Regions from separate parts of the Streptomyces sp. R11 genome, predicted to be linked through region 2. Evidence: riboswitches for the same ligand, from Rfam matches in the RefSeq annotation. Region 2 holds a riboswitch; each other region holds the start of a gene.
The links. Region 2 has a riboswitch for thiamine pyrophosphate ahead of AB5J55_RS30525 (thiamine ABC transporter substrate binding subunit). Riboswitches for the same ligand answer to the same signal wherever they lie in the genome.
Positions count from the first base shown of each region.

Region 1: it holds a riboswitch for thiamine pyrophosphate, as region 2 does, so the genes downstream of both, thiC (phosphomethylpyrimidine synthase ThiC) here and AB5J55_RS30525 (thiamine ABC transporter substrate binding subunit) in region 2, are expected to answer to the same signal.
Region 3: it holds a riboswitch for thiamine pyrophosphate, as region 2 does, so the genes downstream of both, thiO (glycine oxidase ThiO) here and AB5J55_RS30525 (thiamine ABC transporter substrate binding subunit) in region 2, are expected to answer to the same signal.

Region 1 covers NZ_CP163432.1:4,559,347-4,568,706, forward strand. The annotation lists gene AB5J55_RS20855 (LacI family DNA-binding transcriptional regulator) at 202-1,314, shown strand; gene AB5J55_RS20860 (metallophosphoesterase) at 1,622-2,698, shown strand; gene AB5J55_RS20865 (hypothetical protein) at 2,891-3,760, shown strand; gene thiC (phosphomethylpyrimidine synthase ThiC) at 3,938-5,722, opposite strand; TPP riboswitch at 5,715-5,904, opposite strand; gene AB5J55_RS20875 (YibE/F family protein) at 6,213-7,823, shown strand; gene AB5J55_RS20880 (SsgA family sporulation/cell division regulator) at 8,081-8,518, opposite strand; gene AB5J55_RS20885 (IclR family transcriptional regulator) at 8,617-9,360, opposite strand, start outside.
Region 2 covers NZ_CP163432.1:6,584,386-6,593,745, forward strand. The annotation lists gene AB5J55_RS30505 (cupin domain-containing protein) at 53-559, shown strand; gene AB5J55_RS30510 (hypothetical protein) at 1,171-1,662, shown strand; gene AB5J55_RS30515 (hypothetical protein) at 1,907-3,394, opposite strand; gene rlmN (23S rRNA (adenine(2503)-C(2))-methyltransferase RlmN) at 4,029-5,135, shown strand; TPP riboswitch at 5,181-5,286, shown strand; gene AB5J55_RS30525 (thiamine ABC transporter substrate binding subunit) at 5,364-6,464, shown strand; gene AB5J55_RS30530 (ABC transporter permease) at 6,440-8,128, shown strand; gene AB5J55_RS30535 (ABC transporter ATP-binding protein) at 8,129-9,148, shown strand; gene AB5J55_RS30540 (maleylpyruvate isomerase family mycothiol-dependent enzyme) at 9,174-9,360, shown strand, end outside.
Region 3 covers NZ_CP163432.1:2,420,008-2,429,367, reverse strand. The annotation lists gene AB5J55_RS11070 (sulfite oxidase-like oxidoreductase) at 1-307, shown strand, start outside; gene AB5J55_RS11065 (DUF4396 domain-containing protein) at 332-820, opposite strand; gene AB5J55_RS11060 (deoxyribonuclease IV) at 914-1,816, opposite strand; gene pknB (Stk1 family PASTA domain-containing Ser/Thr kinase) at 1,891-3,834, opposite strand; gene AB5J55_RS11050 (thiazole synthase) at 3,954-4,748, opposite strand; gene thiS (sulfur carrier protein ThiS) at 4,752-4,964, opposite strand; gene thiO (glycine oxidase ThiO) at 4,961-6,127, opposite strand; TPP riboswitch at 6,125-6,236, opposite strand; gene AB5J55_RS11035 (hypothetical protein) at 6,289-6,663, shown strand; gene AB5J55_RS11030 (NAD(P)/FAD-dependent oxidoreductase) at 6,696-7,925, shown strand; gene AB5J55_RS11025 (Rv2175c family DNA-binding protein) at 8,003-8,368, shown strand; gene thiE (thiamine phosphate synthase) at 8,809-9,360, shown strand, end outside.

The sequences.
Region 1 (9,360 bases), 2.0 Mb from region 2:
GAAGGTGAGTTGAGACCTCTTCGAAACATCGGACACTTGGCAGGCCCATGCGCGCCGACAAGTCACGTCCTGCCATTGGATCGTTCAACTCCCTTGTTTTCAAAGGGCATTGGCGCATGATGACCTTGCAGAAACGTGTCTGTCAACGCGTGCATATGCGTCCGCACTACCCCACCGAATGAGCCCTACTATCGGCTCGCCATGACAGCAGCAGGGAAGCACCAGGTGAGCCGCGCGGAAACCTCTCGTCGAGGCAGTCGACCCGGCCGGGCGGGTATCAGAGACGTGGCCGCCGCCGCGGGGGTCTCCATCACGACCGTCTCCGACGCCCTCAACGGCAAGGGCAGGCTCCCCGACGCCACCCGACGCCATGTCCGCGAGGTCGCCGACCGGCTGGGCTACCGCCCGTCGGCCGCCGCCCGCACACTCCGTACGGGCAAGTCAGGACTCATCGGCCTGACCGTGACGACATACGGGGATGAACCTTTCACCTTCACCGAGTTCGCGTACTTCGCGGAGATGGCACGCGCCGCCACCTCGGCCGCGCTCGCCCGCGGCTACGCCCTCGTCATCCTCCCCGCGACCTCACGTCACGACGTCTGGTCGAACGTCGCCCTCGACGGCACGGTCGTCATCGACCCGTCGGACCAGGACCCGGTCGTCAGCGAGCTGGTCAAACAGGGTCTGCCGGTCGTATCCGACGGTCGCCCGGCCGGCTCGCTCCCGGTCACCGCCTGGGTCGACAACGACCACGAGGCCGCCGTGATGGGCATTCTGGACCACCTCGCCGACGCGGGCGCCCGCCGGATCGGGCTGCTGACGGGCACCACGACGGACACGTACACCCATCTGTCGACCACCGCCTATCTGCGCTGGTGCGAGCGGGTCGGCCAGGACCCGGTGTACGAGGCCTATCCGGCGCACGACCCGTGCGCGGGCGCCGTCGCCGCCGACCGGCTGCTCGCCCGCCCCGACCGGCCCGACGCGGTCTACGGGCTGTTCGACCCGAACGGCACCGACCTGCTCGCCGCGGCCCGCCGCTACGGTCTGCGCGTACCGGACGACCTGCTTCTGGTGTGCTGCAGCGAGTCCACGGTGTACGCCAACACCGAGCCGCCGATCACCACGCTCTCCCTGAAGCCCCGCCGCATCGGCACGGCCGTGGTCCAGCTCCTCATCGACGCCATCGAGGGGGTCGAGTCGGACCAGCCGGTCGAGCAGGTGATACCGACCGAGTTGATCGTGCGTACCTCGTCCCAGCGACGCCCGCCGCGGACGACGGTCAGCCCGCCCCGGTCGCCCGAGGGCCGGTAGAAACCGGGCGAAGACCTGGCGCAGAAGCCGAACGAGGAGCGGCAGAGGCAGGTCGAAGGGCCGCAGCAGCGGGGCGAAGGGCTTCAGGAGCAGTTCGAGGGGCGTCAGGAACGCGGCGATCGAGCTGCCGAAGCCCGGGCCAATCGGGGCGAAAGCCGCAGTGAACAGGAGTCCTGCTCCGATTCACCACCCCTGGGTCATCACATGGCGCGATCGGCATTCCTATGATGGGCCCACGACACCCACGGGCCGCTGCGACCAGGCAGTCCGATGCGGTGCAGCTGCGGCGCGATGGTGGAGGGGTCTGATGACTCAGGGGGCCGGTCAGGGACCCGAGATGGAGCGGACGGCGACGTTGCGCGACTTCCGGGTGCCCGCTTACGTGCACGAGACCGGTCCGTACGTCCACAGCATGCACCCGGGCGAAGTCGCCCCGCCCCTCGACGAGACGTATCCGGAGGGGTACACGCCCACGCAGCGCGACCTGCCCGTGATCAACCGCGGCGACACGGTCCAGGTGCACGTCGACCCCGCCGCCGTGCCGGTCCCGCAGTCGACGACAGGTGCCGGCCCGCTGTTCGTGGTCGGCGACGTGCACGGCTATCTCGACGAGCTGATGGCCGCGCTCCAGGAGCAGGGCCTCATCGACTCGGCGGGGAACTGGTCCGCGGGCACCTCCCGGCTGTGGTTCCTGGGCGACTTCACCGACCGCGGCCCGGACGGCATCGGCGTCATCGACCTCGTGATGCGGCTGTCCGCCGAGGCCGCCGCGGCCGGCGGCTACTGCAAGGCCCTGATGGGCAACCACGAGCTGCTGCTCATCGGCGCCAAGCGATTCGGCGACACCCCCGTCAACTCCGGCGCGGGCACCGCCACCTTCCAGGCGGCCTGGCTGCTCAACGGCGGCCAGAAGACCGACATGGACCGTCTCCAGGACCACCATCTGCAGTGGATGTCGCGCCTGGACGCCATGGAAGAGGTCGACGGGCATCTGCTCGTCCACTCGGACACCACCGCCTATCTCGACTACGGCGACTCGATCGAGGCGGTCAACGACACCGTCCGCGAGACACTCACGCGCAATGACGCCGACGAAGTCTGGGATCTCTTCCGCAAGTTCACCAAGCGCTTCTCCTTCCGCGACGAGGGCGGCGCCGACCATGTGCGTTCCCTGCTCGATACGTACGGCGGCACCCGCATCGTTCACGGTCACAGCCCCATTCCTTACCTGACGGGCGAGGTCGGCTCCGAGGACGGCGAGGACAACACCGGGCCCTTGGTCGAGGGTCCGCACCTCTACGCCGAGGGTCTCGCCATCGCCATGGACGGCGGCGTGACCATGGCCGGAAAGCTGCTGGTCCAGCAACTTCCCCTGGATATCTGACCGTTCACAGGGCAGGCGTCGCCCATGGCGGAGTGACGGAAGAGGGCCCAGGCCAGGACCCAATTTTGGCAAACCCCCTGTCACCGTGTGCCGTGACCGCTCTACCATCGGCTTATCCGTAGCAGGCTCCCCTCCGTTTCTGCCCGACGGCTCGTTGGCATGCGAGCCCCAAGCCCTACGGAGCATCGGGGGATGCACATGAACAGCGTTCCGCAGCACCTGCTGAGCGAGGACCGCCAGGAATACGAGCGGATCCTCGATGAGGCGCTGCGCTCCGCACCACACCGCCCGGAACTGGCCGCTGTCGGTCAGCGGCTCAACCCCGAACAGCTGCGCACCATGGCGCTCAACGCCACCGCTCTGATCACGGCGGCCGCAGCGACCGAGTACCAGCACTACGTGAAGGTCCGCGAGGAACTGCGCCAGCCGGCGCCGTCCACCCCGTCCTCCACCCGTGAGTCCGGCTCCTCCGAGTCGAGCTCGGGCGCGATGGGGCTCGCCACGACCATGGGAGAAGTCGCCGAGACAGCCGGCCCGGGCGTCATAGCCGTGCTCGCCGTCCTGGCACCCGTCCTCGCCGGCACCGCCGCGGCGATCTTCCTGCTCGTCGGCTACATCCTGAAGATGTTCGACCCCGAGCCGGCGTTCGCCCAGACGATGCTCACCACCGGATGGGTGTTCGGCGCCATGGCGGCGGCCGCCATCCTGGTGGCCGCCGTCGGTCTCCTGCTCACCGCCCTGCGCAACCGGCCGGCATTCGACGGCGGGCCGTACGGCGAACTGAGCGAGGAGGTCGCCCGGGCCAGGGAAGCCTGGCGCGAGGCCCTGCTGGAGCGCGGCGTCCTGCCCTTCCTGCGGGAGGCACTCGCCGACCCCGGCACGGCATCGGCCCTGCACCGCACGCCACCGTCGACACCGGCCGGCCGCATCCCGAACCTCGGCTACGGCCGCCCGGGTTTCAGCAGCCCGGACGACGGCGCCTCCCGGGGCTCGCGACCGAGCTTCAGCAGCCCGGACTACACGAGCCCGGACTTCGGAGGCCCGGAACACCAGCCGGAGTAGCGCCTCGGCTTGCGCCCTCCGCCGCAGGAGAGCCCCGCCCGGGGCCCCTCCTACGCGACGGAACCCCCGGGGAGACCTCCTCGGGGAGGCGCAAGCCGGACAGCCGGGCAGCAACGCCGGACGCGACGGCAGCACGCCCGACACCGGGGCATGGCGCCCCGTGTCAGGACGTCGACATCAGTCCGCGAGGGGCAGGTACACCCGGTTACCCGCCGCGGCGAACTCCTTCGACTTCTGAGCCATGCCCTCCTCGATCTCCTCCTTGGACCCGCCATGCGCACGGCGGATGTCCTGGGAGATCTTCATCGAGCAGAACTTAGGCCCGCACATGGAGCAGAAGTGAGCCGTCTTGGCAGGCTCGGCCGGAAGGGTCTCGTCGTGGAACTCCCGTGCCGTGTCCGGGTCGAGAGCCAGGTTGAACTGGTCCTCCCACCGGAACTCGAAGCGGGCGTCGGACAGCGCGTCATCCCACTCCTGCGCACCGGGGTGCCCCTTGGCGAGATCGGCCGCGTGTGCGGCGATCTTGTAGGTGATGACGCCGGTCTTGACGTCGTCCCGGTTGGGCAGGCCCAGGTGCTCCTTGGGCGTGACGTAGCAGAGCATCGCCGTGCCCCACCAGGCGATCATCGCTGCACCGATGCCGGAGGTGATGTGGTCGTAGGCCGGCGCGACGTCGGTGGTCAGCGGGCCGAGCGTATAGAACGGAGCTTCATCGCAGATCTCCTGCTGAAGGTCGATGTTCTCCTTGATCTTGTGCATCGGGACGTGTCCCGGGCCCTCGATCATGGTCTGTACGTTGAAACGCTTGGCAATCGTGTTGAGTTCCCCGAGCGTCCTCAACTCAGCAAACTGCGCCTCGTCGTTGGCGTCCGCGATCGAGCCGGGCCGCAGGCCGTCGCCCAGCGAGTACGTGACGTCGTAGGCGGCGAGGATCTCGCAGAGCTCCTCGAAGTTCTCGTACAGGAAGCTCTCCTTGTGGTGCGCCAGGCACCACGCCGCCATGATCGAGCCACCGCGCGAGACGATGCCGGTCTTGCGGTTGGCCGTCAGCGGTACGAACGGCAGCCGCACGCCCGCGTGGACCGTCATGTAGTCCACGCCCTGCTCGGCCTGTTCGATGACCGTGTCCTTGTAGATCTCCCAGGTCAGCTCCTCGGCCCGGCCGTCGACCTTCTCCAGCGCCTGGTAGAGCGGCACCGTGCCGATGGGGACCGGGGAGTTGCGCAGCACCCACTCACGGGTGGTGTGGATGTTGCGGCCGGTCGACAGGTCCATGACCGTGTCGGCGCCCCAGCGGGTCGCCCAGGTCATCTTCTCGACCTCCTCCTCGATGGAGGAGGTGACCGCGGAGTTGCCGATGTTGGCGTTGACCTTCACCAGGAACCGCTTGCCGATGATCATCGGCTCGATCTCCGGGTGGTTCACATTGGCCGGCAGCACCGCCCGGCCCGCGGCGATCTCCTCGCGGACCACCTCGGGAGAAACGTTCTCCCGGATGGCCACGAACTCCATCTCGGGCGTGACCTCGCCGCGGCGCGCGTACGCGAGCTGCGTGACCGCCGCGCCGTCACGGCTGCGGCGCGGCTGACGCGGCCGTCCGGGGAAGACCGCGTCGAGGTTGCGCAGGCCACCGCGCGGCGAGGTGTGCTTGATGCCGTCGTCCTCGGGACGGACGGGACGCCCCGCGTACTCCGCGGTGTCGCCGCGGGCGATGATCCAGTTCTCCCGCACCGGGGGCAGCCCCCGGCGGACGTCGGTGTCGGCGAGCGGATCGGTGTACGGGCCCGACGTGTCGTACAGCGTGACCGACTGCCCGTTGGTGAGGTGCACCTGGCGGACCGGCACCCGCAGATCGGGGCGTGAACCCTCGACATACGCCTTGTGCCAGCCGATGGACTTCCCGGCCTCCTCGGACTTCTCGTCCTGAACGGAGGCAGGCGTGCGCGCGTCCTTGATGGTCATGAGACCTACTCCCTACGCCGGCATTACCCGGTAACAGGTTCGGCGGTCGACGCAGCGGTATCCGTCTGCCGACGTTTCGTGTGAAACATCACTCGCGATGAGTGATGTTTCATGTGAAACATCGCTGGGACGGAGGTCAGCGCCCTCTCAGCCCGGTGCTCCGAGCTCCCGCGTGTACAAAGGTGGCACCACGCTAGCGTCAATTCGGGCGCGGTGAACAGAGGGCCCCAATCGTTCTTGCGATGATCGGGCGGTGACCACGACGCATGAACCTCCGTACCCACCGCCCGATCCGCCCCGCGGCTCCGGCTCCGGAAACGGCCCCGGAATCGGCCCTGGGCGGGGCAACGGCCGTACAGACGGGCGGGGTTCAGGAGTTCCCGGCGGCAGATACGGCGGCGCTTACGGCCGTGGCCCCGGAGGCGGGAACCAGGACGATCATGCGACTGGGGGCGGGGGCTGGCACGAGCACGGCCCCAGATCCGGTGGGATGCAGGATCGCGGGAGCGGGGTCGGCGGCGGCCAGGGGCACGGACCCGGTCCCGGCGGCTCTTACGAGCGCGGTCCCGAATCCGGCGGCTTGCAGGCGCCGGTTCCCGGCCCGGGTGGCGGGCACGGTCCCGGCTCCGGGGGCGGTCATGGGCATGGTCCCGGCTCCGGAGGCGGTCATGGGCATGGTCCCGGCTCCGGAGGCGGTCATGGGCATGGTCCTGGCTCCGGTGGCGGGCGTGGCGGAGACGACGGTGGCGAGCACGGGCACGGGCACGGGCACAGTCACGCCCACGGTCCGGCCGCTCCTGTCTCCCGGCACCTGCGCAAGGTCATCGCGGCGGTCCTGATCCCGTTCGCCGCGGCGGTGGTGGTGGGGCTTGCGGTGCTGTGGCCGGGCGGTGCCCCGCCGCACGAGCGCACCGGGGTCGGCTTCGACCGGCAGACGCAGCAGGCCACGGTCACCAAGGTGGTCGAGGTGAGCTGCAAGGAGGTGGGGGCCTCGGGGGTACCCCCGACCGGCGACACCTCCACCGCTGAGGGTTCCTCCGCCGTGCAGCAGGAAAGCGGCACCTGCAAGAAGGCGACGATCCGCGTCGACAGCGGCCAGGACAAGGGCCGTACGTTCACGGAGATCGTGCAGCCCGACCAGTCACGGCAGTTGCAGGAGGGCCAGGAGGTCGTGGTCGCCTACGAGCCCTCCGCACCCAAGGACCTGCAGTACTCGGTCACCGACGTGAACCGGCGCGTCCCGTTGGCCGTGCTCGCCGGCATCTTCGCCATCGCCGTCGTGGTCGTCGGGCGGTTGCGGGGTCTCATGGCACTGATCTCGCTGGCCATCAGTTTCGCGGTGCTCAACTTCTTCATCCTGCCCGCGATCCTCCAGGGCTCGAACCCGCTGGTCGTCGCGGTGGTCGGGTCGAGCGCCATCATGCTGATCGCCCTCTACCTGTGCCACGGTCTGTCGGCCCGTACGTCGGTGGCGGTGCTCGGCACGCTGATCTCGCTGCTGCTGATCGGCATCCTCGGGTCGGTGTTCATCGACTGGGCCGCGCTCACCGGCAACACCGACGACAACACGGGCCTCATCCACGGGCTGTATCCGTCGATCGACATGAGCGGTCTGCTGCTGGCAGGCATCATCATCGGTTCGCTCGGTGTCCTCGACGACGTGACGGTCACCCAGACGTCCGCGGTCTGGGAGCTGCACGAGGCCAACCCGACGATGGGCTGGCGCGGGTTGTACCGAGCGGGTATCCGCATCGGCCGCGACCACATCGCGTCCGTCGTCAACACCCTCGTACTCGCTTACGCGGGTGCCGCACTGCCCCTGCTGCTGCTCTTCTCGATCGCGCAGAGCGGCGTGGGGACGGTCGCCAACAGTGAGCTGGTGGCGGAGGAGATCGTGCGCACCCTAGTCGGCTCCATCGGACTGGTCGCGTCCGTGCCCGTCACCACGGCACTCGCGGCCCTGGTGGTCGCGGCCGACCGGCCGGAGAAGGGGGCGGTGCCGGTGGGTACCCAGCCGGTCCCGGCAGGCGGGGCGCCGACCGCGACGGGCGCACAGCCGGCTTCGGGGCGCGGCGGGCGGGGACGTCGGCGGAAGCGGTGACATCGGGGAAGCGGCGGCGTCGGGGATAGCAGGGACGTCGCGGAGCGGGCGTCAGGGAAAGCGGGGGCGTCGGCAGAAGGGTGGCGGACACGGTTCGCCACCCGCGCGCCTCCCGTGCGCCGAACCCGGACCCGGACCCTCGCGCCTACGGCCTTGCAGATCCGGCGTCTTGGGGAGCATGCCCGGCAAGGAAGCGCTCCCATGCGCGCCAGGAGCGCGCGGCGAAGCGTTACGCCACCCCTGACAGCCAACGAGCCTCAGCCCGCGCTCTGCTCCTCCGCGAGGATGCGGTCCAGGGCCTCGTCGAGGTGGGCGTCGAAGTCGGCGAGCGCGCCCTCCTGACCGAGCGGCACCAGCTTGTCGGTGCGGTCGAGAAAGGCCACCAGCGGCGCCACCGAGGAGCGGAACAGCGCCTGGTCGGCACCGACCTGAAGCCGGATCAGGACGTCGCCCAGCGTCTCGGTGCCGGCCGGGGAGACCCGTACATCTCCCTCCCCGCACGGGCGGCCCACCCCGTCGACCAGCAGCTCCCGACCGAAGGCCCAGGTCACGGGGGCGTCGCCGGGCAGGTGGAAGGTCAGCCGTACGGCATAGGGATCACAGGTCTCGTAACGCAACTCCACCGGGATGCGGAAGGAGAGCTCCTCGGACACGAGAAAGCTCATCATGACCTCTGCCTCTACGGACTCGCGCATCGCCCTACCCCGTCGTTTGCAGTCGACTGGCCGGGAACGGACCCCGACACTGGTGGAATCTTGCTGAACGTACACGAGAGATCACAAGGAGTGAGTTTTCAGATACTGATAGAGATCGAGAGTGACCCCAGGAGCCGCCCGATCTCCTCCTGCAGTTGCAGCACCGCCGACAGCAGCCGGTCGGCCTGGTGGGCGGGCAGCGAAATGGCCATCGTCGCGGCTGTGGTGCCCACCGTGATGGGGATGGCAGCGCACACCGTGCCCAGCGCGTACTCCTGACGCTCGGTCACCGGATCCATCCGCCGGGTCCGTTCGAGACGTCGCAGCAGGGTGCGGGTATCGCGCACGGTGTAGGGGGTGATGGACTCCACGGGATGGCGGTCGAGGTGATCACGGCGAGCGTCCTCGTCCAGTTGGGACAGCAGGCACTGACCGATGGCGTGCGCGTGGCCGGTCTCCCGGAAGTCGGCCCATTCCTCGACCGCCGGATTGCCCGGGGTGTCGGAGACGCACATGACCTCGATCTCGCCCTCGCGGTACTGGGCGTAGTAAACCGGGACACCAATGGCGTCACGCCATTGAGCGAGCGCGTCAGCAACCGTGCTGCGACGTTTCTGCGCTGCTGCGCTGCTGCTGAGCCGTACGGCCGCCTCACCGAGGAAGAACAGCCCTTTGTCACGGCGCAGATAGCCCTCGTGCACCAGCGTGCGCAGCAAGTGGTAGGCGGTGGGCAGGGCCAGGCCCACCTCACGGGCGAGTTGCTTGGCCGGGGCGCCGTACTCATGCTCGGCGACACACTCCAGCAGGCGCATCGCGCGCTGGACGGATCCGATGAGCGTCGC
Region 2 (9,360 bases):
AATCGGTCATAGAGTTACAGAAGACGGCGAAACCAACACCTGGGAGGCCGTTATGGGGGCTCTCCGCTTCGTAGTCGAACCAGACGAGGGCAAGTCGATCTGGCTCGCGGGCATAGGAGTCGACTTCAAGATCTGGGGCGAGGAGACCGGCAACCAGTTTTCGATCGTCGAGCACCCCATCGAGCCGGGCCGTCTCATACCGCCACACGTTCACAGCCGCGAGGACGAGTTCTCGTACGTCCTGGAGGGCAGGGTCGGCGCACGAGTGGGCGACGAGGAGGCCACGGCAGGTCCAGGCTCGTACATCCTCAAACCGCGAGGGATCCTGCATACCTTCTGGAACGCTGGACCGGAACCGGCGAGGATCCTAGAAATCATCTCCCCCGCAGGCTTCGAGCGGTTCTTCGACGCGCTGGGCACGGTCAGCGAGACGGCCTCTGATCCTGCCGAGTTCCTCCAGCGCCGGGCCGAGCTAGGCGAGCAGTACGGTCTCGGGTTCTCCGACGAGTGGGTCGCCGAACTCACCAACAGGTACCAGCTCAAGCTTCTCGGTGAGTAACTACACCAGCTCTCACACGCACACTGATCAGACGCGCACAGCCAAACCGAGGCAAGCGGTGTCAAGCATCAGGTGAGGCCACTGCGTCAAGCATCAACCGAGACAAGACAGAGCGACGCAAGATCCGCGCGGTAGAACTTTCCCTACTTCATCAAGGCCCGCGCACGGCGCGGGCGCGCGCCGCCTGTACGGCGGGGCCGCCGCCCTGTCTTCGCCAGCGGCGGCCCCGCCCGGCGGCGCGCTGCGTGCAGCGAGCGAAGGCTGGGACGTCAACCGCGGCTACAAGATGATGCCTCCGGCGGGGATCGGCCGGCACCGGGATGGAGGGGGCACCGTCGCCGCCTGCGGGCCCGTAGGGGCGTGTCTGGGGTGGCTCCCATCCCGTCCACCGTCGACCCAGGCAGAGCCGAGCAGACGCGGCCCAGGGCGTCCAGGTCGTTCGTACAGTGGCGCGCTCCACCTGGACGCCCTGAACCACGCCCGCTCCACGGTGTGTGGGTCGACGGCGGACGGGATGGGAGCTGGGGCGAGTGGTGGGCACGGGATGCCTCTTTGCAGTTCGTCAAGGAATTCGGGCTGCGTTCGGGCGGCGAGGCGGGCAGCATGGCGAGATGCCGGATCTGCTGTGGGACGACGTCAGGAACTTCCTCGACCCTGACTTGATGGGTGCTCTGCCGGATGTTTCCGTGGCGGGCACCTCGGTGGAGGACTGGCAGGCGCTGTTCGATCTGGTCCAGTCGAGCGGTTGGGCGTGGGAGTACTCGGAGGGCGGCGTCGGGGCGCTGCCTCCTGCGGTGGAGGTGCTGACGCGGCCCGCCGATGCCGAGACGGTCGATCTGCGGGTCTGGCCGGTTCCGGGCGTGCTGGCGATCTTCTGGCCGATGGTTGCCGAGGAGATCGACTTCGATGTCGACCTTCGCGAGCTGCAGGGTCAGGAAGGAGTGGATGTCCTGTGTCGGTTCCTGACCGTGGTGGGCCGTCGACTGGGCAAGCCGGTGGTCATGACGGCCGAAGGCGACTACGGAAACCCGGTGCTCGGGTTCGATCCCACGGCCGACCGCGTGGTGCTAATGGCGGACCCGCAGCTCATCCAGCTCATCTGACCGCCGGGACCGGCCTGGCCTCGTACTGGCCGGAGCGCCGGAAGGCAGAGAACGGAGCAGAGAGCCACACGTGCTCCCTGCGTGCCCGTTGAGGGGGCACCACACGGGGAACAGCGGGGAGTCGCGGCCACCAGTTCGGAAACGCGCAGGTCAGTGTCTCGCCAGGTCACCGCACATCCGCATACGCGATCTTCCAAATTGGTGCTCTCGGAGCCGCGTAGCGGCGCTTGACGCGCTTGCAAGCTCAAACCCCAGAACGACTCAGCAATGCCTTGATGGGAATCTCGGAATAGGTGAAAACTACCCCGGCACCATATCTAGCCGACTCTCTTTCCATTTCCTCTTCCGCTCCCTTTTCGGTAAGGGCTTTATCGAATACAACCTGAGTCTTTTTCTTGGGGTTGAATGATGAAATAAAGTCATTATTGCCGAATTCTGGATTCCAGAAGGCCGTCACGTATCTTGGCCTGCGGGTCACATTTATCAGGTTGTTATTGTGTCGCACGCGGCCGCGATAAGCAACGTACTCCCCGTACTCTCTGCATTCGACCGGAGGGCAGTAGTAAGAACCCTCATATTTCTTCCATGACATTCGAGGGATAGAGAATTCTTCATTAATTTTCCCTCGATCCTTTCTCATTATGACGATCGTCAGGCGGGCTTCCAGTGTATCGAACGCAGAATCCTTAGGTATTCTTATTACAGTCTCCTCTGTGTATTCTTCTCCGACTTCAAACCAGCCGCCGGGTCCATAGAAGTGCCCTGAGCTTACTATTGTCTCCTCGTTATTGCGGATGTATCGCTCGGCTTCTGCGACGTAACCAGGACTCTCCTCTGTTTCGTTTTTCCATCGCTTCAGCCCTTCGCCGCTATCGGCGTATCTGACTGATGACCCCGCTACGGTGTAATCATCGTTGATGACGTAGACGGCAATCCCTCCGCTGTTTTTTACGTGTAGCCTTAAAGGAATATGTACGTACTTAGGGTCGGGGCTTTCTTGCGGCTTCCCAAATTCGGCCTTTAGTAGGAGGTGAACTGGCGCGGCGGTGGGTTGATACATGGTCGAATAGGCCAGGCTGACGGCCGTAAGAATCGCAGTGGCGACCACCCCAACCGCAATCCTATTCGGGTGTCGAACTCCCTCCCAAGGCTTTTCTCGGATAAGCAGACAAAGGGCCCAAAGGGACCAAACCCAAAGTGAAATAAATACTAGTAGATAGGCGATAAACTCCCTCTCCTCGAGCCACATGAACAGGAGAAGACTATTGGTCCCTAGTGCGATCAATGCTCCGATCAGGACGACCACTCCAGATAGCTTCGACTGACGCCTACCCCAATAGTCGAAGATTGCAAATATCGCCGCACCCTGCACCGCGCCTGCCAGGATGAACAGGGCGCCGACAATCCGTTGTGCGAAAGTCAGTCCTTCGAAGGCATCCGGCCAGCCGATAAATAGGTGCAAAATAACAGATCCGAGCATTCCCGCGATCATGAGAACAATTATTACGTGCCTTCTCCGTGGGTGGTCGGGCCACGTCTTGCTGTCACCTCCGTGCCAGTGTATTGATGACGAATCTTCCAAATCTATCGTTTCCGAGTAGCCGAGGCGGCTGAGGATCTTTCTCATTTCGCGAAGTGACCAAGCGCTGCCGACTGTCTCGCTGTCTACGATGATCTTGCGAAGGCCGCGGTAGTCAGGTGGTTCCACAGTGACCCATGGCTGAATGCCCATAAGACAAAACTGCAACCCGAGTAGGCAAGGTGCACGAGTAACTGCTCCGTTCAGGTTCCAGCCAATCCGTCGGGCTGACGGTTCTCAGTCGCGGCGTAACTCATTCGGACCTCCGTCGGCCCCTTCAGCCGCTTCGCCGACCTGCGCGGCCACTCTGACGACGATGCTCAGTGAGCGCTGCAACCTCAGCTTTCGGTAGCACGCCCTTAAGTTGCGCTGTTACTGGACATGGATCGCTCCCTGACATCCGCGGCTGAAACAACAACGCCGGACTGGGGAACACACCAGAGGCTCTTCCCGGCCATTGCCTCAGTCGACGGCGGCAGCCGGAGCGGGCGCGGACCGAACCCCTAAGGCGGTGGTCACACGTCAGCTCCGCCGACGCCAAAGACGGCAACGCTGACGGCAACAACGGCGGACGGCAGCGGCACTCAACAGCTCGGCGTGGTGCTGGTCTAGAACGATCGGACCGGCCCACCGGCGCGCGCCTGCAGCTCCTCAGCGCTGGGGCAGTGCTGGGCCGTCCCTGGGCCGTCCGAGGCCGACCAACGCTGACAGTCGGCACCCAAGGGTGACCACCCCCACCCCTCTCTGGCCTGGGCCCCCAGAGTTGATCTGCCACACTGGAAGGGTTATGCCTGCACCCGGAGAACTCACTTTCGTCGCCCCCCGCGGAGCCAAGAAGCCGCCGCGGCACCTTGCCGACCTCACGCCTGCTGAGCGCAAGGACGTCGTCGCTGCGATCGGCGAGAAGCCGTTTCGTGCCAAGCAGCTGTCGCAGCACTACTTCGCGCGGTACGCGCACGAGCCGGAGCAGTGGACCGACATCCCGGCCGGGTCGCGGGCCAAGCTGCGGGAGGAGCTTTTCCCGGAGCTGATGACGGTCGTACGGCATCTGTCGACCGACCAGGGCACCACGCGCAAGACGCTGTGGCGGCTGTTCGACGGGACGCTCGTCGAGTCGGTGCTGATGCGGTATCCGGACCGGGTGACCATGTGCATCAGCTCCCAGGCGGGGTGCGGGATGAACTGCCCGTTCTGTGCCACGGGGCAGGCGGGGCTGGACCGGAATCTGTCGACCGCCGAGATCGTGCATCAGATCGTGGACGGGATGCGGGCGCTCCGGGACGGGGACGTGCCCGGTGGGCCCGCTCGGCTGTCCAACATCGTCTTCATGGGGATGGGCGAGCCGCTCGCCAACTACAACCGGGTCGTGGGCTCCATTCGGCGGCTGACCGATCCGGAGCCGGACGGGCTCGGGCTGTCCCAGCGCGGGATCACCGTCTCGACCGTCGGTCTCGTCCCGGCCATCCACCGGTTCGCCGACGAGGGCTTCAAGTGCCGGCTCGCGATCTCGTTGCACGCGCCCGACGACGAGCTGCGCGACACCCTCGTCCCCGTGAACACGCGGTGGAAGGTGCGCGAGGTGCTCGACGCCGGATTCGAGTACTCCGCCAAGTCGGGCCGTCGGCTGTCCATCGAGTACGCGCTCATCCGGGACATCAACGACCAGGCCTGGCGAGGTGACCGGCTCGGGCGGCTGCTCAAGGGCAAGCCCGTGCATGTGAACCTGATTCCGCTGAACCCGACTCCCGGGTCGAAGTGGACCGCCTCGCGACCCGAGGACGAGAAGGCGTTCGTCGAAGCCATCGCCGCCCATGGTGTGCCCGTGACGATTCGGGACACCCGTGGTCAGGAGATCGACGGGGCGTGTGGGCAGCTCGCCGCGACCGAACGGTAGTCTGACCGCCGTAGGTACATTTTCCTATGGCGTAAATACATCTTCATATTCCGACAGGGGAGCGCCACAGCGCTGAGAGTGCGGCATCGGCCGCAGACCCTCCGAACCTGGCCCAGGTCATTCTGGGTAGGGAGATCGGTCACCACTCGAGCTGTTGCGCCCTGCCCGGAGCCTCCTCAAGGTTCCGGGCAGGGCCGCGTCTCTTCCTGGTCACCCCAGGAGGAATTTGTGAGCATCACCAAGAAGTCCACCGTGAGGTCCGCGGCCCTGGCCGTCGGGCTGGGCCTCGTCGCGCTGCCCGCGCTGTCCGCGTGCGGGTCGTCCGATGCCGACAGCGGCAGCGGCGGGTCCAAGACCGTCACGCTCGTCAGCCATGACTCGTGGGCCGTCTCCAAGAGCGTCCTCGCCGCCTTCGAGAAGCAGTCCGGCTACAAGGTCAGGGTCCTGGAGGACGGCGACGCCGGCCAGGCCGTCAACAAGGCCATCCTCACCAAGGACAACCCGCAGGGCGACGTCTTCTTCGGCGTCGACAACACCCTGCTCTCGCGGGCGCTCGACAACGGGCTGTTCCAGTCGTACGAGGCGAAGGGCTCCGACCTGGTCATGCCCGAGTACCGGGTCGACCAGGACCGGCACCGAGTCACCCCCGTCGACACCGGCGACATCTGCGTCAACTACGACAAGGCGTACTTCAGCAAGCACAAGCTGAACCCGCCCACCTCCTTCGACGACCTGATCAAGCCCGAGTACAAGAACCTCCTCGTCACCGAGAACGCCTCCGCCTCCTCGCCCGGCCTCGGCTTCCTCCTCGGCACCGCCGCCAAGTACGGCGACGACGGCTGGCAGGACTACTGGAAGAAGCTGAAGGCCAACGGCGTCAAGGTCGTCGACGGCTGGGAGCAGGCCTACAACGAGGAGTTCTCCGGCTCCGCCGGCGGCAAGAAGGCCAAGGCCGACCGTCCGCTCGTCGTGTCGTACGCCTCCTCGCCGCCCGCCGAGGTGATCTATGCCGATCCGAAGCCGACGACCGTGCCGACGGGTGTCGCGACCGGCACCTGCTTCCGGCAGGTCGAGTACGCGGGTCTGCTCAGCAATGCCGAGAACGCCGAGGGCGGCAAGGCGCTGCTCGACTTCATGCTGACCAAGACGTTCCAGGACGACATGCCGCTGAACATGTTCGTCTACCCGGTGAGCGAGGCTGCCCAGGTCCCGCCGGAGTTCGTGAAGTACGGACCGCAGGCCAAGGATCCCGAGACCCTGGACCCGGCGAAGATCGCCGACAACCGTGACGACTGGGTCAAGTCGTGGACCTCGCTCGTACTGAAGTAGCCCCCCGCAAGGGCGCCTTCCGCAGGGGACGCGCGCGGAGCGCGGCGGTGCGGTTCGGCCTCATCGCCGTGCCCGTCGCGTTCTTCGCGGTCTTCTTCGCCCTTCCCGTCGCCGCCATCGTCGCGCGCGGCCTGAAGGTCGACGGAGTCTGGCAGTTCGGGCGCCTCCTGGATGTGCTCGGGCAGTCCGACATCCGGCACGTCCTGTGGTTCACCACCTGGCAGGCGCTCGCATCCACCGCGCTGACACTGCTGATCGCGCTGCCGGGCGCCTACGCCTTCGCCCGCCTCGACTTCCCGGGCAAGCAGATCCTGCGAGCCGTGGTGACGGTCCCGTTCGTGCTGCCGACGGTCGTCGTCGGTACGGCGTTCCTCGCGCTGGTCGGCCGTGGCGGACTCCTCGACGAGCTGTGGGGCGTACGGTTCGACACCACCGTGTGGGCCATCCTGCTCGCGCATGTCTTCTTCAACTACGCCGTCGTCGTACGGACGGTCGGCGGGCTCTGGTCGCAGCTCGACCCGCGGCAGGAGGAGGCCGCGCGGATGCTGGGCGCGTCACGTCTCACCGCCTGGCGGACCGTCACCCTCCCGGCGCTCGGGCCCGCCGTGGCCGCCGCCGCGCTGATGGTCTTCCTGTTCACCTTCACCTCCTTCGGTGTGGTGCAGATCCTCGGCGGCCCGACCTTCTCGACGCTCGAAGTCGAGATCTACCGGCAGACGTCGGAGATCTTCGACCTGTCCACGGCGGCCGTCCTGACGATCGTCCAGTTCCTCGCCGTCGGCGCGATCCTCGCCGTGCACGCCTGGACGGTACGGCGGCGGGAGAGCGCCCTGCGCCTGGTGGACGCGTCGGTGACCGCGCGGCGGCCGCGCGGGGCGGGGCAGTGGTCGCTGCTGGCCGGTGTCCTGGTCGTCATCGCCGTACTCCTCGTGCTGCCCCTGGCCGTGCTCGTGCAGCGGTCCCTGGACGCGCCGGACTTCGGCTACTTCCGGGCGCTGACCAGTCCCGACGGCGGCGTCTTCCTCGTCCCGCCCATCGAGGCGATCGGCAATTCCCTGCAGTACGCCGTCGTCGCCACCGCCATCGCCGTGCTGATCGGCGGTCTGGCCGCCGCCGCGCTGACCCGACGGGACGCGGGCCGGTTCGTACGGGGCTTCGACGCGCTGCTGATGCTGCCGCTCGGGGTGTCCGCGGTGACGGTCGGCTTCGGGTTCCTGATCGCTCTGGACGAGCCACCGCTGGACCTCAGAAGTACGTGGATCCTCGTCCCGCTCGCACAGGCGCTGGTCGGCGTGCCCTTCGTCGTGCGGACCATGCTGCCCGTGCTGCGCGCCGTGGACCAGCGGCTGCGCGAGGCGGCTTCGGTGCTGGGAGCGTCGCCTTGGCGGGTCTGGCGTGAGGTGGATCTGCCGATGGTGCGGCGGGCGCTGCTGATCGCGGCCGGGTTCGCCTTCGCGGTGTCGCTGGGCGAGTTCGGGGCGACCGTGTTCATCGCGCGGCCCGACAACCCGACGCTGCCGGTGGCCGTGGCGAAGCTGCTTGGGCGGGCCGGTGATCTCAACTACGGGCAGGCGATGGCCCTTTCGACGATTCTGATGATCGTGTGCGCGGTGGCGCTGCTGGTGCTGGAGCGGCTGCGCACCGACCGGACCGGGGAGTTCTAGATGCTGCTGAGCCTTGCGGACGCGACGGTACGGTTCGACGGGCGTGTCGTGCTGGACGCGGTCGGCCTCGACGTCGCCGAGCACGAGATCGTGTGCGTGCTGGGGCCGAGCGGCAGCGGCAAGTCGACGTTGCTGCGGGTGGTGGCCGGGCTCCAGCCGCTGGACGAGGGCCGGGTGTTGCTCGACGGCCGGGACCAGGCGGGGGTGCCCGCGCACAAGCGGGAGGTCGGGCTGATGTTCCAGGACCATCAGCTGTTCCCGCAGCGGGACGTCGGCGGCAACGTGGCCTTCGGGGCGCGGATGCACGGCGCCTCGAAGGGCGAACAGGCCGAGCGGGTACGGGAGTTGCTCGACCTGGTCGGACTTCCGGACGCCGCCCGCCGCTCCGTCGCCTCCCTGTCCGGCGGCGAGCAGCAGCGGGTGGCGCTGGCACGTGCGCTCGCGCCGAGGCCGCGGTTGCTGATGCTGGACGAGCCGCTGGGTCAGCTCGACCGCTCGCTGCGGGAGCGGCTCGTGGTCGAACTCCGGGAGCTGTTCGGCCGGTTGGGCACGACCGTGCTGGCCGTGACGCACGACCAGGGCGAGGCCTTCGCGCTCGCCGACCGGGTCGTGGTGATGCGGGACGGGCGGATCGCCCAGACCGGTACGCCGCTCGAGGTGTGGCAGCGTCCGGTGGACGAGTTCGTGGCGCGTTTCCTCGGGTTCGACAACGTGGTCGAGGGCACGGTCGCGGGGGAGGCCGCGGACACCCCCTGGGGCAAGCTGCCCGTGGGCGAGGACGCCGCACAGGGCACCCGGAAGCTGCTCGTACGGCCGGCCGGGGTGCGGCTCGTGTCCCCGGACTCGGGGCTGCGCTGCACGGTCACGGCGCGCACGTTCAAGGGCACGCATGTCGCCGTGCACCTCCAGCCGGAAGAGGCGCCGCGCCTGGAGGCGGCGTGTGCGCTGCGGGAGGCGCCCGAGGTCGGGGACGCAGTCGGCGTGGAGTTCGACGCGGCGGAAATCGTGCTGCTTGGCTGATCACCCCGCACATAGGGTGCGGGGCATGACGTCACTCCCGCACAATCGTTACTGCGACGAAATCGCCCACCAGATCGGCCTGTTGAGGGCCGTCGTGACTTCGGGCGCCGACCTGTCGGCCACCGTGCCGACCTGCCCGGACTGGTCGCTGGAACAGCTCGTCCGGCACACCGGTGGCGCCCTGCGCTGGGTGGAGCTGACCGTGCGGACGC
Region 3 (9,360 bases), 4.2 Mb from region 2:
TGTGATGGTGTGGGCCGAGTACGGCTTCAGCTCCAACCTCCGCCTCGCCGACTTCGCCTCCGATCTCGCGATCTTCGCGACCCACAAGGACGGCGAACTGCTCACGGCGGAGCACGGATTCCCCCTTCGTCTGGTCGTCCCCCATCTGTATGCCTGGAAGGGGCCCAAGTGGGTCCGGGGCGTGGAGTACATGACCGCCGACCGGCGCGGGTTCTGGGAGGAGCGCGGCTACCACAACCTCGGGGACCCGTGGAAGGAACAGCGGTACTCGTATCAGGAGGAGCCTGGGGACGGGCCTGAGCTGTGACCTTCGGTGGCCTTGCCGGGGTCCTCAGTGGTGGTACTGGTGCACCACCGCATGCCCCTTGCCGCGGCCGATCATCCACTTGTTGACCGGGGTTGTCAGGACGAAGGCGACGGTCAGCGCGATCGCCAGCACCCACCAGAACAGCGGGTCGGCGAGCTCGGCGTCCATGGCGCCCGGCCACAGCACGATCACGCCGTTGTCGACCAGCTCCATCACGGCGATGGACAGGGTGTCCGCGGCCAGCGCCACCTTGAGCGCGGCACGCAGGTCGACGCCCGCCTTCAGCACCCCGCGCAGGGTCAGCGCGTAGCCGAAGAAGAAGGCCAGGGCGATCGCCAGGACCAGGGTCGGCACGTTGCCCCAGCCGAGCGCGGTGCCGATCACCATGCCCAGCACCTCGCCGATGGCACAGCCGGTGAGGCAGTGCAGGGTGGCCCGGACGGCCATCGCCCAGCTGCTGCTTGCGGCCACCTCGGGGTGGTGCGTGTGTGCCGCGTGCGCTTCGTGTTGCATGAGTGCCCCCAATGCCAGGTTACGGTTCCTGCACCGAGCAAGAACCGTATACCCCCCAGGGGTATTCCCAACCCCCTGAGTGATCTGTCGGGGTCACGCGTCTCGAAGCTTCTTCAGCCGCTCCACGTCCGCCGCGTGCCCTTCCTTACCGCCCGGTGTCTCGATGATCAGCGGTACGCCCTCGGTGGCCGGGTGCGTCATCAGCGCCCGGAACGGGTCCTCGCCGATGTGACCTGCGCCGATGTTCTCGTGCCGGTCCTTGTGGGCGCCGACGACGTCCTTGGAGTCATTGGCGTGGATCAGCCTCAGGCGGCCCTCGCCGACGGTGTCCACCAGCAGGTCGAGCGTCTGGTGCATGCCGGACGGGCCGGTCAGGTCATGGCCGGCGGCGAAGATGTGGCAGGTGTCCAGGCACACGCCCAGCTTCGGATGGGCGTCCAGCGCCTCGAAGTACGGCCCGAAGTCCCAGGTCCGCGAGCAGAGTGAGGAGCCCTGCCCGGCGGTGGACTCCAGCAGCAGGAACGGGTCGTCGTCGTGGGTCAGCTCGTCCAGAAGCGGCAGCATGTGCTCGCGTACCTGCTTCAGCGCCACGGTCCGCTCCCGGCCGCCGGTCGCGCTGCCCGTGTGCACGACCACGCCCAGCGCCCCGATCTCCCGCCCGCGCCGCAGGGAGTGCCGGAGGGACTCCACCGACTTCTCGACCGTGGCCTCGGTGTGCGAGCCGAAGTTGATCAGGTAGGGCGCGTGCACATACGCCGGGATCGACTCGGCCTCGCACACCGCGCGGAACTCCTCGTCCTGCCGCGCATTCCCGGCCGGCGTGGCCCAGCCGCGCGGGTTGGCGACGAAGACCTGGACCGTCTCGGCCTTGAGGTCGTGGGCGTAGGTGAGCCCGACGGAACTGAGGCCCCCAGCCACGGGGACGTGGCCGCCGATGGGGTTGCGGGACGCGGCGGCGGGGGCGGGTTCCGGGGTGGCGGACTGCTGGTTCTTCACTCATTCAGGGTGTCATGCGCGCGCAGGGGTCCCGTGCGGGGACCCTGCGGCTGACCACCCGCTGGAGCGTCCCGTCACCGGATGGTGATCGTGATCGTCGACCCCTTCGGTGCCGTCTCCCCGCCCTCCACGGACTGCTTCTTGACCGTGTCGCCGAACAGGCCGAGCAGGCCGCGGTCCTCGTCGACCTGGAAGCCGGCGGCCTCCAGCGCGGTCGTGGCGTCGTCGACGCTGTCGCCGACCACGTCCGGGACCTCGATCATCTCGGGGCCCTTGGACAGCGTCAGCGTCACCGTGTCGCCCTCGGCGGCCTGCCTGCCCTCCGTCGGGGACTGCTGGGCGACCTGGCCCGCGTCGAACTCGGAGTTGACCCGCGCGGCGGCGACCTTCACCTTCAGGCCGGCTTCCGCCAGGTCGGCCTTCGCGTCGGCGAGGCTCCCGCCGGTGACGTCCGGGATGTCGACAGGGGCGCCCTTGCTGACGGTGAGCGCGACCGCGGAGCCGGAGCGGACCTTGGTGCCGTCGCCGGGCTCCGAGGAGACCACGAAGCCCCTGGGGACGTCCTCGTTGAACTCCCGGATCACCCTGCCCGGTTCGAGGCCGCCGTCCTTGAGCACGGTCCGGGCCTTGTCCAGCTTGTAGCCCTGGAGGTCGGGCACCTTCACCGTCTCAGGTCCCAGCGACATGACCAGGTTCACGGAGTCGTTGTGCCGGATGCGGGCGCCCGTGTCGGGGTCCGTGCTGATCACGGTGCCGCGCTTGACGGTGTCGCTGAACGCGCGCTCGACCTTGCCGACCTCGAGCCCGGAGTCCGCCAGCCGGTCCCGGGCCTGCGCCTCGGTCTTGGACAGCAGCGGCGGGACCTTGGTGAACTGGCCGGAGTTGATGTACCAGATCCCGACACCGAGGCCGAGGGCCAGCAGTACGGCGGCGACGATGACGAGCGGCCCGCGCGGAGCGCGCGACGTCCGTGACCGGCGCCGGGGCGGCGGGGGTGGCGGCGACTCCAGCCGGCTGGTGCGGTTGAAGACGGCCTCGCGCTCCGGCTCGTCCTCGTTCACGGGCAGCGGCCGCTGGATGTTCAGCGCGCGCGGGATCACGCTCGTACGGTCGTCGGCGTTGCTGTGCTCCGCCCTGAGGGCCTGCGGCGGCACCGCGTCCAGCTGGTCCGCGCTCAGTGCGGCGCGGGTGTCCCGGGCCTGCGCGAGCAGCGCCACGGCGTCGTACGGGCGGATGTCCGGGGTGCGCGCGGTGGCCGACGCGACCAGCTCGTCGAGCTCGTACGCCATGCCCGGGACGATCGCCGAGGGTGGCGGGACGTCCTCGTGCAGGTGCTTGTAGAGCACCACGGCGGGGGAGTCCCCGTCGTGCGGCTTGTCGCCCGTGAGCATCTCGTAGAGCACGACACCGCACGCGTACACGTCGACGCGGGCGTCGGCGGCGCCGGGCTGCTCTATCTGCTCGGGCGCGAGATAGGAGACGGTGCCGAGCACGGCACCGGTGGTGCTGGTCACGGTGTCGACGGACCGCACGAGCCCGAAGTCGGCGACCTTGACCCGGCCGTCGTCCCCTATGAGCACGTTCTCCGGCTTCATGTCCCGGTGCACGAACCCGGCGCGGTGTGCGGCGCCGAGCGCGGCGAGCACCGGTTCCAGGATGTCGAGGGCGGCCCGGGGCTGCAGCGCCCCGCGCTCGCGCAGTACGTCGCGCAGGGTGCAGCCCGCGACGTACTCCATGGCGAGATAGACGTACGACCCGTCGGTGCCCTGGTCGAAGACCTGCACCACGTTCGGGTGCGCCAACCGGGCGACGGACTTCGCCTCCCGGATGAACCGGTCGACGAACACCCCGTCGACCGCCAGCGCGGGGTGCATCACCTTGAGCGCGAGCACGCGGTCGAGGCGGGTGTCCACGGCCCGGTAGACCGTGGCCATCCCGCCGACCGCGATCCTCGCGTCCACGCGATACCGGCCGTCGAGCACCTGCCCGACCAGAGGGTCTTGAAGGGTCGTATCCACGCAGGTGAGTGTACGAGCCGACACCGACACGCCTCCCGGTTCGGCAGGGATCGGGGCGGGACTGAAGCTGACCTGTGACGGACGCCTCATTGGCCGAAGACTTTCCATCGAACGTGCGTTCAGAACGCGGGACGCTCCGGGTCCAGCCTCGCCAGACCCTCGACCGGCGACGACGCCTCCGCGAAGTGCCGCATCGGAATCCTCCCCGCCCGGAACGCCAGCCTCCCGGCCTCCACCGCGTGCCGCATCGCGTCGGCCATCAGCACCGGTTCCTGGGCCCGCGTCACCGCCGAGGCGAGCATCACACCCGCGCACCCCAACTCCATCGCCAGGGCCGCGTCCGACGCCGTACCGGCTCCCGCGTCCAGGATCACCGGCACGCGCGCGTGCTCCGTGATCAGCTGGAAGTTGTGCGGATTGCGGATGCCGAGCCCCGAACCGATCGGCGACCCCAGCGGCATGATCGCCGCACAGCCGACGTCCTCCAGCTTCCGCGCCAGCACGGGGTCGTCATTGGTGTACGGCAGCACGGTGAACCCGTCGTCCACCAGCGTCTCGGCCGCGTCGAGGAGCTCGATCGGGTCCGGCAGCAGCGTCCGCTCGTCGGCGATGACCTCCAGCTTGATCAGATCCGTGCCGAGTGCCTCGCGCGCGAGGCGGGCCGTCAGCACGGCCTCTCCCGCCGTGAAGCACCCCGCCGTGTTCGGCAGCACCCGGATCCCGAGCTTCTCCAGCACCGACAGCACCGAGCCGTGCACCGACGCGTTCACGCGCCGCATCGCGACCGTCGTCAGCTCGGTCCCGGACGCCACCAGTGCCCGCTCCAGCACGTCCAGGCTGGGCGCCCCGCCCGTGCCCATGATCAGACGGGACGAGAAGGACGTACCCCCGATGACAAAGGGATCGTCGGCCATGGTTCAGCCTCCTTGGACGGCGGTCAGGACCTCGACGCGGTCCCCCTCGGAGAGGGACGTCGACGGCCACTGGGTGCGCGGTACGACGGTTTCGTTGAGGGCGGCGGCCACTCCGGAGGGCGCCGCGGTGAGGGACTTCACGAGCGTGTCGAGAGCCGTGCCCGGCTCGATCTGCCGACGCTCGCCGTTGACCGAGATGGTGACCGGGACGCTCATGCGGGCTGCTCCGTGAGTGCGGCGGCGCCGAAGCGCCTGGGGGTGAAGGCGCGGGCCTCGTCCGGGAGCTCACCGGTGGTCAGGACGTGCGCCATGGCGTCGCCGGTGACCGGCGTGAGCAGCACGCCGTTGCGGTAGTGCCCGGTGGCCAGCGACAGCCCCTCCAACTCGGTCGGGCCGAGCAGCGGAGCGTTGTCGGGGGAGCCGGGGCGCAGGCCGGCCCGCGTCTCGGTGAGCGGCAGTTCGGTGATGCCCGGCACCAGCTCGTGCGCGTCGCGCAGCAGCTCGTAGACGCCGCCCGCGGTCACCGTGGTGTCCCAGCCCAGTTCCTCGCTCGTCGCCCCGACGACCAGCTCCCCGCTCTCGCGCGGCACCAGATACACCTGGCTGCCCCGCACCACGGCGCGCACGGTCCGGCTCAGGAACGGCGCGTACCGCTTCGGCACGGTCAGCCGCAGCACCTGCCCCTTCACGGGGCGCACGGGCGGCAGTACGTCGTCCGGGACTCCTGGCAGGCGCCCGCTGAGGCTGCCGGCCGCGAGGACGACCTGGTTCGCGCGCAGCTCGGTGCCGTCCGCCGTGGTGACCCCCGCTGCCCGGTCCCGTACGACGTCGAAGCGCTCGGCCCAGGTCCGGTGGAAGACCACCCCGGCCCGCTCGCACGCGGCCACCAGCGCCCCGGACAGCCGCCGCGGGTCGATCTGGTGGTCGCCGTCCACCCGCAGCCCGCCGCGCACGCCCGGCGCGAGCATCGGCTCCAGGCGCCGGCACTCCCGCCCGGACAGCCACTCGGAGTCCAGGCCGGACTGGCGTTGCAGGGCGTGCAGGTCGCGCAGATGGGCCCGGTCGTCGGCATCCAGCGCGACGGCGAGCGTGCCGCACCGGCGGTAGCCGAGGTCGTGGCCGGTGAGGTCGGTCAGCTCGGCCGCGAAGTCCGGGTAACGGCGGGCCGAGGCGAGGTTCAGGCCGAGCAGGGTCTGCTCGCCGTAGTGCAGTTCCGTGACGGCGGCCAGCATTCCGGCCGCCACCTGGGCGGCGCCGCCACCCGGCTCGGGGTCCACGACTCCCGTCGTGAACCCGCGTTGCGCGGCCCGCCACGCCGTGACCAGGCCGATGATTCCGCCCCCGATGACAAGGACGTCTGACGTTCGCGTACGCGACATGGGCGTCCAGCCCCTCCCTTCGCCGGCATGACCCGGATCAGGTTCGTACGGTCGGAGGCCGCCAGCCTCCCTCTCAGCCCGGTGCGTCCGGGCTCCCGCGAGTGCTCTACGTTGGCCACCCTAGCCCGCCGCCGTAAGTCTCAGTAAGGGAGCCCGCGCCCATGGCCCGCTCGCTCGACGGTCTCGTCCTCGCCCCGGTCGCGGACCAGGCCCCAGGTCAGGTGGGTACGCGCACCCGGTTCACGTACCACGAGAAGGACGGCGAGATCTGGGCCGAGTACACGGGCGGAGACGTCGTACGGGGCCATCTCGTGGGCACCAGGGAAGGCGACCGGCTGGACTTCCGGTACGTGCAGCTCAAGCGGGACGGGACGACGTCGTCGGGGCACTGCGTGTCGACGGTGGTCGAGCTGCCCGACGGGCGGGTGCGGTTGGCCGAGAGCTGGGAGTGGGAGTCGCAGGCGGGCAGCGGGACCAGCGTGGTGGAGGAGCTCGCGATCGAGGTTGTGCAGCAGGTCACTGAGCACGCCCCCTGACTGACAAATAGTCAGTTGTCTATGGTGATCAGGTGAGCGAGCAGACGCAGCAACGGGGCACGTCAGCGGCACGCCGCGTGGTCGTCGCCGGCGCGGGCATGGCCGGCGTGCAGACGGCGGTCGCCCTGCGGGAACAGGGCTTCACCGGCACCGTCACACTGATCGGCGCCGAGCCCCACCAGCCGTACGACAGGCCGCCCCTGTCCAAGGCCGTGCTGCTCGGCAAGGCCGAGGGCTCCGCCTTCGACGTCGACTTCGAGGCGCTCGGCGTCGAACTCCGGCTGGGGCGCGAGGTGCTGGGCGTGCGCCCCGCCGAGCACCAACTGGACACCGAGGCCGGGCCCGTCCCGTACGACGTCCTCGTCCTCGCCACCGGCGCCGAACCGATCCGGCTGCCGGGCGCGGAGGGCGTGCCCGGCGTGCATCTGCTGCGCACCCTGGACGACGCCGAGCGGCTGCGGCCGGTGCTGGCCCGCCGGCACGACATCGTGGTGGTCGGGGCGGGCTGGATCGGCGCGGAGTTCGCCACGGCCGCGCGGGAGGCGGGCTGCGCGGTGACGGTCGTGGAGGCCGCCGACCGGCCGCTCGCGGGTGCGCTGCCCGCGGAGGTGGCCGCGCCGATGACCGCCTGGTACGAGGACAGCGGGACGGTGCTGCGCACGCACGCGCGCGTGGAGCGCGTCGAGCCCGGCGAGGTGATCCTCGACGACGGCTCACGGGTGCCCGCCGGTGCGGTCGTGGTCGGCATCGGGGCGCGGCCCGCCACGGCCTGGCTGGCCGACTCGGGCATCGAGCTCGGAGCGCGGGGAGACGTCGTGGCCGACGAGCGTCTGCGCACGTCCGTGCCGGACGTCTACGCGGTCGGCGACTGTGCCTCCTTCCCGTCGGGACGGTACGGCGACCGCCTCCTGGTCCACCACTGGGACAACGCCCTCCAGGGCCCGCGCACGGTCGCCGCGAACATCCTCGGCGAGAGCTCCGCGATCTACGACCCCGTGCCTTACTTCTGGTCCGAGCAGTTCGGTCGCTTCGTCCAGTACGCCGGCCATCACGCCGCCGCCGACACGCTCCTGTGGCGCGGCGACCCGTCGGGCCCCGCCTGGACCGTCTGCTGGCTGCGGGGCGACCGACTCGTCGCCCTGCTGGCGGTGGGCCGACCGAGGGATCTGGCACAGGGCCGACGGCTGATCGAGTCGGGCACGCCGGTCGATGCGGAGCTGCTGAGGGACCCTGGGCGGCCGATGAAGGCGGCGGTGGCCTAGCACGTCACCCCAACAGGTCCTCCCAGGTGGACCGGCCTGACTTCCGACTGTCAGTGGCAGATGGCAGGCTTGTTTCCGTGACCGAGATTGACGCAAGAACCGATGCTCTCGTCCCCGCCTGGCTCACCCTCCCCGACATCGCCGAAATGCTCGGCGTCGAGGTGACCCGCGTCCGGCAGCTGGTCAAGGAGGGCCAGCTCATCGCCGTACGCCGTGGTGAGAACCGCGCGCTGCACGTCCCCGCCGCCTTCATCGACGGGGACAAGGTCGTCAAGGGTCTGTCCGGGACCCTGACGCTCCTGCGGGACGACGGCTTCACGGACGAAGAGATGCTGGAGTGGCTCTTCACCCCCGACGACAGCCTGCCCGGCACCCCCGCGCAAGCCCTCAGTGAGAATCGCGGCACGGAGGTGAAGCGCCGCGCCCAGGCGCTCGCCGTCTGAGTCCGAACCCACCGATCCGAACACCGTCCGGCGCACGGGCCGGGGTCGCCCCAATGGGCTACGGCCGCGGCTGGCTGCGGCCCGAGGCCGGGAGCGGGACGCGCGCGGCGCGCGGTGGGGAGTGGCGTGGCGTGAAGTGGCGTGGAGCGGCGGGGAGATCCTGCCGCTCCCGTTCGCCGACATGAGTCGGGCCGACCATGGTCGGCGGATCCTGCCGCGTCGGCCGGTGCCGCACTGAAGTCGAGGCCGCCGCCGGAGGGCGCCGTCCCAGGGCCCGGGGGCGGGCCCGGCCCGCACCGGAGGCCGGGTCCGGTGCCATCGCGCCCCAGCACACCACACCCCACCGCTCCGCGACGGCGCGCCCCGCTCCGGCTACCGTGCCACCGTCCGGCACCCGCCCGACGTCACCCGTCCGGCAACCCGACCACAGGGGGCACCGTATGTCCGACACCGTCACCGCAGGCACCGCCCGCGCCCAGCTCGCCGATGCCCGGCTCTACCTCTGCACCGGCGCCCGCAAGCAGCAGGGCGACCTCGCGGAGTTCCTGGACGCCGTGCTGGCGGGGGGTGTCGACATCGTGCAGTTGCGGGACAAGGGCATGGAGGCGGCCGAGGAGCTGGAGCATCTGCAGGTCTTCGCCGACGCCTGCGCCCGGCACGGCAAGCTCCTCGCGGTCAACGACCGTGCCGACGTGGCCCACGCCGCCGGCGCCGACGTCCTGCACCTCGGCCAGGGCGACCTCCCCGTACCCGCGGCCCGCGCGATCCTCGGCGGCGACGTCCTCATCGGCCGCTCCACGCACTCCGAGGCCGAGGCCTCCGCGGCCGCCGTCCAGGAGGGCGTCGACTACTTCTGCACCGGCCCCTGCTGGCCGACCCCCACCAAGCCCGGCCGCCACGCACCGGGCCTCGACCTGGTCCGCCACACGGCTGCCCTCGGCACCGACCGCCCCTGGTTCGCCATCGGCGGCATCGACCTCGCCAACCTCGAC